Regions from separate parts of the Pseudomonas sp. NPDC089407 genome, predicted to be linked through region 1. Evidence: riboswitches for the same ligand, from Rfam matches in the RefSeq annotation. Region 1 holds a riboswitch; the other holds the start of a gene.
What was found. A riboswitch is a leader RNA that binds a small molecule or an ion and turns the genes downstream of it on or off. The one in region 1 is predicted to bind thiamine pyrophosphate.
Positions count from the first base shown of each region.

Region 1 (3,415 bases):
CACCACGGCAAACTTGAAGTACCGTGATACCGAGCCGTTGAGAATGCGGAACCGGTAGCTGCGTGCGCGCACTTTAAGCTTGGGCTGGTACTGCCAGTTGACCAGCATCTGGTCACCGAGGAAACCGTCGGTATTGAAGGGGTTGAACCACAGTTGGCCGCTGGCGTCCCAGGCCTTGTCGGCGATCACCAGGTTGACGTCATAGTCACGGTTGCCCCATGGCATGGCGGTGCCGCTGGGGAAACGCAGGTTGACGCCGTCCTGCAGGGCCTCGTTACCGCGGTCCAGGGCGCTGTAATAGTTCATCATCACAGCGTTGCCTTTGTAGACGTTCTGCGCCGTGAAATCCATCATGTGGTCGTGGAACCAGTGGGTACTCATGGTTTCGCGCCAGTCGCCGCGAATCTTGATGCTGCCGTTCTGGCAGGTTTTCAAGCCCGGCGTGCCATCGTTGACGAACAGGGTTTCGCCCGGTGAGCAAGGGAAGGCCGCACGCGCGTCCTGGGCGCGGGTGTTGATGGTGTCGTAGCCGGCCAGTTGTACTGGCCAGCGGTAGTCGTAGTACTGGCCGGGGAAGAAGTAGGCGTTGGCAAAGCCGTCGCTCTCGGCCGGCGAGTGGCCGTTGTGTTCGTGAGTCGAGATGGTGTGGAGGCCAAAACCGCCGTTGGCCGACGGGTCGATCGGCAAGGCGTTGTAATGGCGCATGAGGATCGGCTGGCCATAGCGCACCATCAGCAGCTTGACCGGGAAGGTGCCGTCGAAGGTCCACAACGACTTGTGGTTCTGTAGCGGCATGTTCGGGTGGAAGCGGGTGTCGATGCCCTTGGTGGTCCCCAGCGTGGTCGGGATATCCGAGGTCTGGTAATACAGGCCGCCCGGGGCAAACTCGCCGACTGCATAGTTGTGCAGCTGCTTGCGGTCACGCAGGCCAAGGTTGATGCGCGCGCCGGCCTGGGCTGTCTTGAACGCTGCCTGCGGGTAGAACTCGTTCCAGCGTTGGTGCGACCAGCCTTTTCCTGGTGGCCGGCCTTCTGCCGGCGAACCCACGGGTTTCCGGTTGAGGAACATCTCGATCTGCGCTTTCCATGGGTTACGGTCGAGCACATTGGCGTATTGGGTCGGGAACGGGTACAGGCCCGGTTGCTTGAGAAACGCCTCCAGGGCCGTGCCGCTGGGGCCGCTGCGGGCAACCACGTTAGGGTCTTGTGCAGGCGCAGCGCCCAGCGTAGGGACCGGGAAGGTCAGGTCGGGTGCTGGCAAATTCGGGTCGAGTTTCTCAGGGCCGAATTCCTCGAACAGCAGCAGTTGCTGCGTGAACGGTTGCGCACCGAATAACGGGCTCGGCTTGCCGTTGGTAGGGTATTTATCCGAGGTTTGCAGCAACGGTGGCAATACATTGTCGATGCGCACCGTGTTACGGTCGCCGTACATGCCATCCGTCAGTTCCAGAGCGCCTTCATTAGCCTCGGGCAGGGTGTACAGGTTAAGCAGGGCGGGGTCAGGGTCGGCGGGTTGGTCAGTGTAGGCCGACGGGTCGGTCGGCGGTGGCATGCTGTTGTCGTCAAGCGGAGATGCCATCGCCGAGATCAGCCCAAGGCTGACCATCAGCGCGGTGAGGCAGGACAGCTGGAATGCGTGCCTGGCAGGGTCGATCACGGCAGGTGTTTTCATTGCTTTATGCCTCGCTCGCGGCTGAATAGCTTTAAGCCATCAATGGCGTTTTGCCTGATAAATGGCCCCGAGCAATGGCTGTGCCAACCGTTATTTCTGCAATGCCTTGTCATACAAAACTGCGCAATACCTGAGCCGCACTCAATAATCGCGCCGCAAATGTGGGGATAAGTCCCCAGTAGCGGGGCACCCTATGGCCCACCATTTGGGTTATGTAGTGACAGCCGGACCGCGCTGGGGTATATGTGACGCCACCAAGGGGAGCCTGGCAACGGGCTGAGAAACCGCTGGATGCAACAGCGCGGTGACCCTTCGAACCTGATCCGGATCATGCCGGCGAAGGGATGGGATTGGTTACCTGCCTTTTTGCCGGCCTCACTGCGAGGCCCGTTCATGCCATTTGCCAAGGTCTCGCTGTCACCTTCACCAAGGACAGCAACATGACCGAACGTTTCAGCCAGTCCCTGCGCCAGCAGAGCGAGCCGACCTGGTCGGCGGCCGTTGGCCACCGTTTCGTGACCCAATTGTGCGACGGCAGCCTGCCGGCCCCGATCATGGTCGACTACCTGGTGCAGGACCACCGCTTTCTCGACAGCTTCCTGACCTTGCTTGGCGCGGCCATCGCCACGGCCGACACCTTCGAGGCGCGCCTGCGCTTTGGCCGCTTTGCCGGGATGATTTCCAGCGACGAAAACACCTATTTCCTGCGTGCCTTCGAGGCCCTGGATGTAAGCCCGGCGCAACGCACTGAGCCCGCCGATACCGCACCCACTGCAGGCTTCAAGGCAATCATGCGTGAAGCGGCCGCGACCCGTTCATACGCAGCAGCGCTGGCGGTACTCAATGTTGCCGAAGGGCTGTACCTGGACTGGGCGCTGAAGGCGCCAAAGCCGATGCCAGAGCACTTCGTCCACGCCGAGTGGATCACCCTGCACGACAACCCGGCCTTCCAGGACTTCGTCGCCTTCCTGCAGGCCGAACTGGACCGCGTCGGGCCGCAGGAGGCCGCAATGGCGGCTGACTTCTACCAGCGTACCGTGGCGCTGGAGCTGGCCTTCTTCGATGCTGTCTACCCGGAGGGGCAATGAGCATGGACATCTTCGCGCGCCTCAAAGCTGCGGCCTCACCGCAGTGGAACCGCTATGTAGACCATGACTTTGTACGGCAGATGGGCGAGGGCACGCTGAGCCAGGAAGCGTTCCGGACCTACCTGGTGCAGGACTACCTGTTCCTTATCCAGTTCGCACGGGCCTGGGCGCTAGCCGCCTACAAGAGCCGCCGCCCAGCCGACATCCGCGCCGCGCAGGCCACGCTGTCGGCGATTCTCGATGAAACCGAGCTGCACTTGCGCCTGTGCGCGCGCTGGGGGCTGAGCCAGGCCGATATCGAGGCGGCACCGGAGCACCAGGCGACCGTGGCCTATACCCGCTACGTACTGGACTGCGGCGCCGCCGGTGACCTGCTGGAGTTGCAGGTGGCGTTGGCACCCTGCGTGATTGGCTATGCAGAGATAGGCCGGGCCCTGGCCGAGCAGATTGGCGACTTGAGTAGCCACCCGTACCGCGAGTGGATTGGTGAGTATGCCAGCGAAGGTTATCAAGGCATGGCGGCAGCGGCGCGCAAACACCTGGATGAACTGGCGGCGCGCAGCATGACCGAGCAGCGCTTCATTGAGCTGGTGGGGGTTTTTGGCCAGGCCTCCAGCCTGGAGGCTGACTTTTGGCAGATGGGGTTGGATGGGGTT
Region 1 is NZ_JBJDNB010000004.1:101,518-104,932, forward strand. Features, by position in the region: gene ACI2KG_RS04780 (Ig-like domain-containing protein) at 1-1,671, opposite strand, end outside; TPP riboswitch at 1,919-2,033, shown strand; gene ACI2KG_RS04785 (TenA family protein) at 2,112-2,759, shown strand; gene tenA (thiaminase II) at 2,756-3,415, shown strand, end outside.

Region 2 (3,415 bases), on a different contig from region 1:
TTCATCGAGCAGAACTTCGGCCCGCACATCGAGCAGAAGTGCGCGACCTTGGCCGATTCCTTCGGCAGGGTTTCGTCGTGGTAGGCCCGCGCGGTGTCCGGGTCCAGGCCAAGGTTGAACTGGTCTTCCCAGCGGAACTCGAAACGCGCCTTGGACAAGGCGTTGTCGCGGATCTGCGCGCCCGGGTGGCCTTTGGCAAGGTCGGCCGCATGCGCGGCGATCTTGTAGGTGATGATGCCGGTCTTGACGTCGTCCTTGTTCGGCAGGCCCAGGTGTTCCTTGGGCGTGACGTAGCAGAGCATGGCGCAACCGAACCAGCCGATCATCGCCGCACCAATGCCCGAGGTTATGTGGTCGTAGCCAGGGGCGATGTCGGTGGTCAGCGGGCCGAGGGTGTAGAACGGCGCCTCATCGCAGCACTCCAGCTGCTTGTCCATGTTCTCCTTGATCAGCTGCATCGGCACGTGGCCAGGGCCTTCGATCATGCACTGTACGTCGTGCTTCCAGGCAATCTTGGTCAACTCGCCGAGGGTTTCCAGCTCACCGAACTGCGCAGCGTCGTTGGCGTCGGCGATCGAGCCAGGGCGCAGGCCGTCACCCAGCGAGAAGCTGACGTCGTACGCCTTCATGATTTCGCAGATTTCGTCGAAGTGGGTGTACAGGAAGTTTTCCTTGTGGTGCGCCAGGCACCACTTGGCCATGATCGAGCCACCCCGGCTGACGATACCGGTAACGCGCTTGGCGGTCAGCGGCACATAGCGCAGCAGCACACCGGCGTGGATGGTGAAATAGTCCACGCCCTGCTCGGCCTGCTCGATCAGGGTGTCGCGGAACAGCTCCCAGGTCAGGTCTTCGGCCACGCCGTTGACCTTTTCCAGGGCCTGGTAGATCGGCACGGTACCGATCGGCACCGGCGAGTTGCGGATGATCCACTCGCGGGTTTCGTGAATGTGCTTGCCGGTGGACAGGTCCATGACCGTGTCCGAACCCCAGCGGATGCCCCAGGTCAGCTTGGCCACCTCTTCCTCGATCGAGGAACCCAGGGCGCTGTTGCCGATGTTGCCGTTGATCTTCACCAGGAAGTTGCGCCCGATGATCATCGGCTCCACTTCCGGGTGGTTGATGTTGGCTGGGATGATCGCGCGGCCGCGGGCGACTTCCTCGCGCACGAACTCGGGGGTGATTTCTTTCGGGATGTTGGCGCCAAAGCTGTGGCCGGCGTGCTGCTCGTTCAGCAGGCCAACAGCACGGGCCTCCTGCAGCTTCATGTTTTCGCGGATGGCCACGTACTCCATCTCGGCAGTGATGATGCCCTGGCGGGCATAGTGCATCTGCGAGACGTTGGCGCCGGGCTTGGCGCGGCGCGGGTTGCGCACGTGGGCAAAGCGCAGCTTGGCCAGTTCGGCATCGTTCAGGCGCTGCTGGCCAAAGTCCGAGCTCAGGCCGTCGAGGCGCTCGGTGTCACCGCGGGCTTCGATCCAGGCCGAGCGCACATCGCCCAGGCCCTTGCGCACGTCGATGATCACATCAGGGTCGGTGTACGGGCCGGACGTGTCGTAGACCAGTACCGGGGCGTTGGTTTCGCCACCAAAGTCGGTCGGGGTATCGTCCAGGCTGATTTCGCGCATGGGTACGCGAATGTCCGGGCGCGAGCCTTCGACGTAGATCTTGCGCGAACGGCGGAACGGTTGCACGGACTGCTGATCGACTTGTGCCGATTCGCTGAGGTTGATCGCTTTTTCTTGTTTGGTCATCACAGGCTCTCCAGACGGCTTCCTAGCAGTGGAATGTCGGGGTGAACCTGAATGGCGCGGACGCACCCATTGATGAGTGCAGTGCCGGATAGGGGTGCCTGAAGCTGCATGCAGCTGTGACAATCCCGGACCTGGCACAAGAGGCTCCCCGGGAAGGTGAGCAATCTTGTTCCCTACGCAGGCGCTAACCTGATCAGGTTCAACGGGATCCGCACCTCTGCGATCTCAGCCTTTGCTTCAAGGCACCCCGACAAGAACACGCGCAGTCTAGACTGGAGTGGTCGGCAAAGCCAAGCGGGTAAATGCGTGGATGATGAAAGGCACACCCGGCGATTGTTGCCGGGGGCGCATGGCACTACACTGGCGCATCGCTGGATACTCAACAGTTCAGTAATTAAATTTCGTACAAGGATTGCCTCTATGCTGCGCAAACTCTCACTGGCGATAGCCGTGTCTTGTGCGTCCAACGGAGTGGTATGGGCAGCGGACGTGCCCCAAACAGTCAAGACCGACCTGGTCAGCGTCTACCAGGAAGCGGTCGACAACAACGCTGACCTGGCGGCAGCGCGTGCCGATTACGGCGCCCGTCGCGAAGTGGTACCGCAGGCCCGGGCCGGGTTGCTGCCTAATCTGTCGGCGGGTGCCGAAATGATGAACACGCGCACCAAGCTGGATGAGCCGTCCATCACCTCCAACCGCAGCGGCAATTCCTGGAGTGCGACCCTGGCGCAGCCGATTTTCCGCGCAGACCGCTGGTTTCAGTTGCAGGCTGCCGAGGCGGTCAATGAACAGGCGGCACTTGAACTGTCGGCAACCGAACAGAACCTGATACTGCAAACCGCGCAGAACTACTTCGCCGTGCTGCGGGCGCAGGACAACCTGGCCGCGACCAAGGCCGAGGAAGCGGCCTTCAAGCGCCAGCTCGACCAGTCCAACGAACGTTTCGACGTGGGCCTTTCCGACAAGACCGATGTGCTGCAATCCCAGGCCAGCTATGACACCGCCCGGGCCAACCGGATCATCGCCGAACGCCAGGTACAGGATGCCTTCGAGGCCCTGGTAACCCTGACCAACCGCGAGTACAGCTCGATTCAGGGCGTGGTCCACACCTTGCCGGTGCTGGTCCCTACGCCCAACGACGCCAAGGCCTGGGTCGAAACTGCCGGGCGCCAGAACCTCAACCTGCTGGCCACCAACTATGCGGTTTCCGCCGCCGAAGAGACGTTGCGCCAGCGCAAGGCGGGCCATGCACCGACCGTGGATGCGGTGGCCAAGTACCAGAAAGGCGACAACGACAGCCTCGGTTTCAGCAACCCTTCGCCCTTGGGTCAGCGCTATGGCGGTGATGTCGAGCAGACCAGCGTCGGCCTGCAACTGAACATCCCGATCTACAGCGGCGGCCTGACCAGTTCGCAGGTACGCGAAGCCTACCAGCGCCTGAGCCAAAGCGAGCAGCAGCGTGAAAGCCTGCGCCGCCAGGTGGTGGAAAACACCCGCAACCTGCACCGTGCAGTGAACACCGATGTGGAGCAGGTGCAGGCGCGCAAGCAGTCGATCATCTCCAACCAGAGCGCACTGGAAGCCACCGAAATCGGCTACCAGGTGGGTACCCGCAACATCGTCGACGTGCTCGATGCCCAGCGCCAGCTGTACACCTCGGT
Region 2 is NZ_JBJDNB010000019.1:50,054-53,468, reverse strand. Features, by position in the region: gene thiC (phosphomethylpyrimidine synthase ThiC) at 1-1,754, opposite strand, end outside; TPP riboswitch at 1,908-2,014, opposite strand; gene ACI2KG_RS16175 (TolC family outer membrane protein) at 2,175-3,415, shown strand, end outside.
Region 2: linked by a shared signal. The riboswitch ahead of thiC (phosphomethylpyrimidine synthase ThiC) and the one ahead of ACI2KG_RS04785 (TenA family protein) in region 1 are both predicted to bind thiamine pyrophosphate.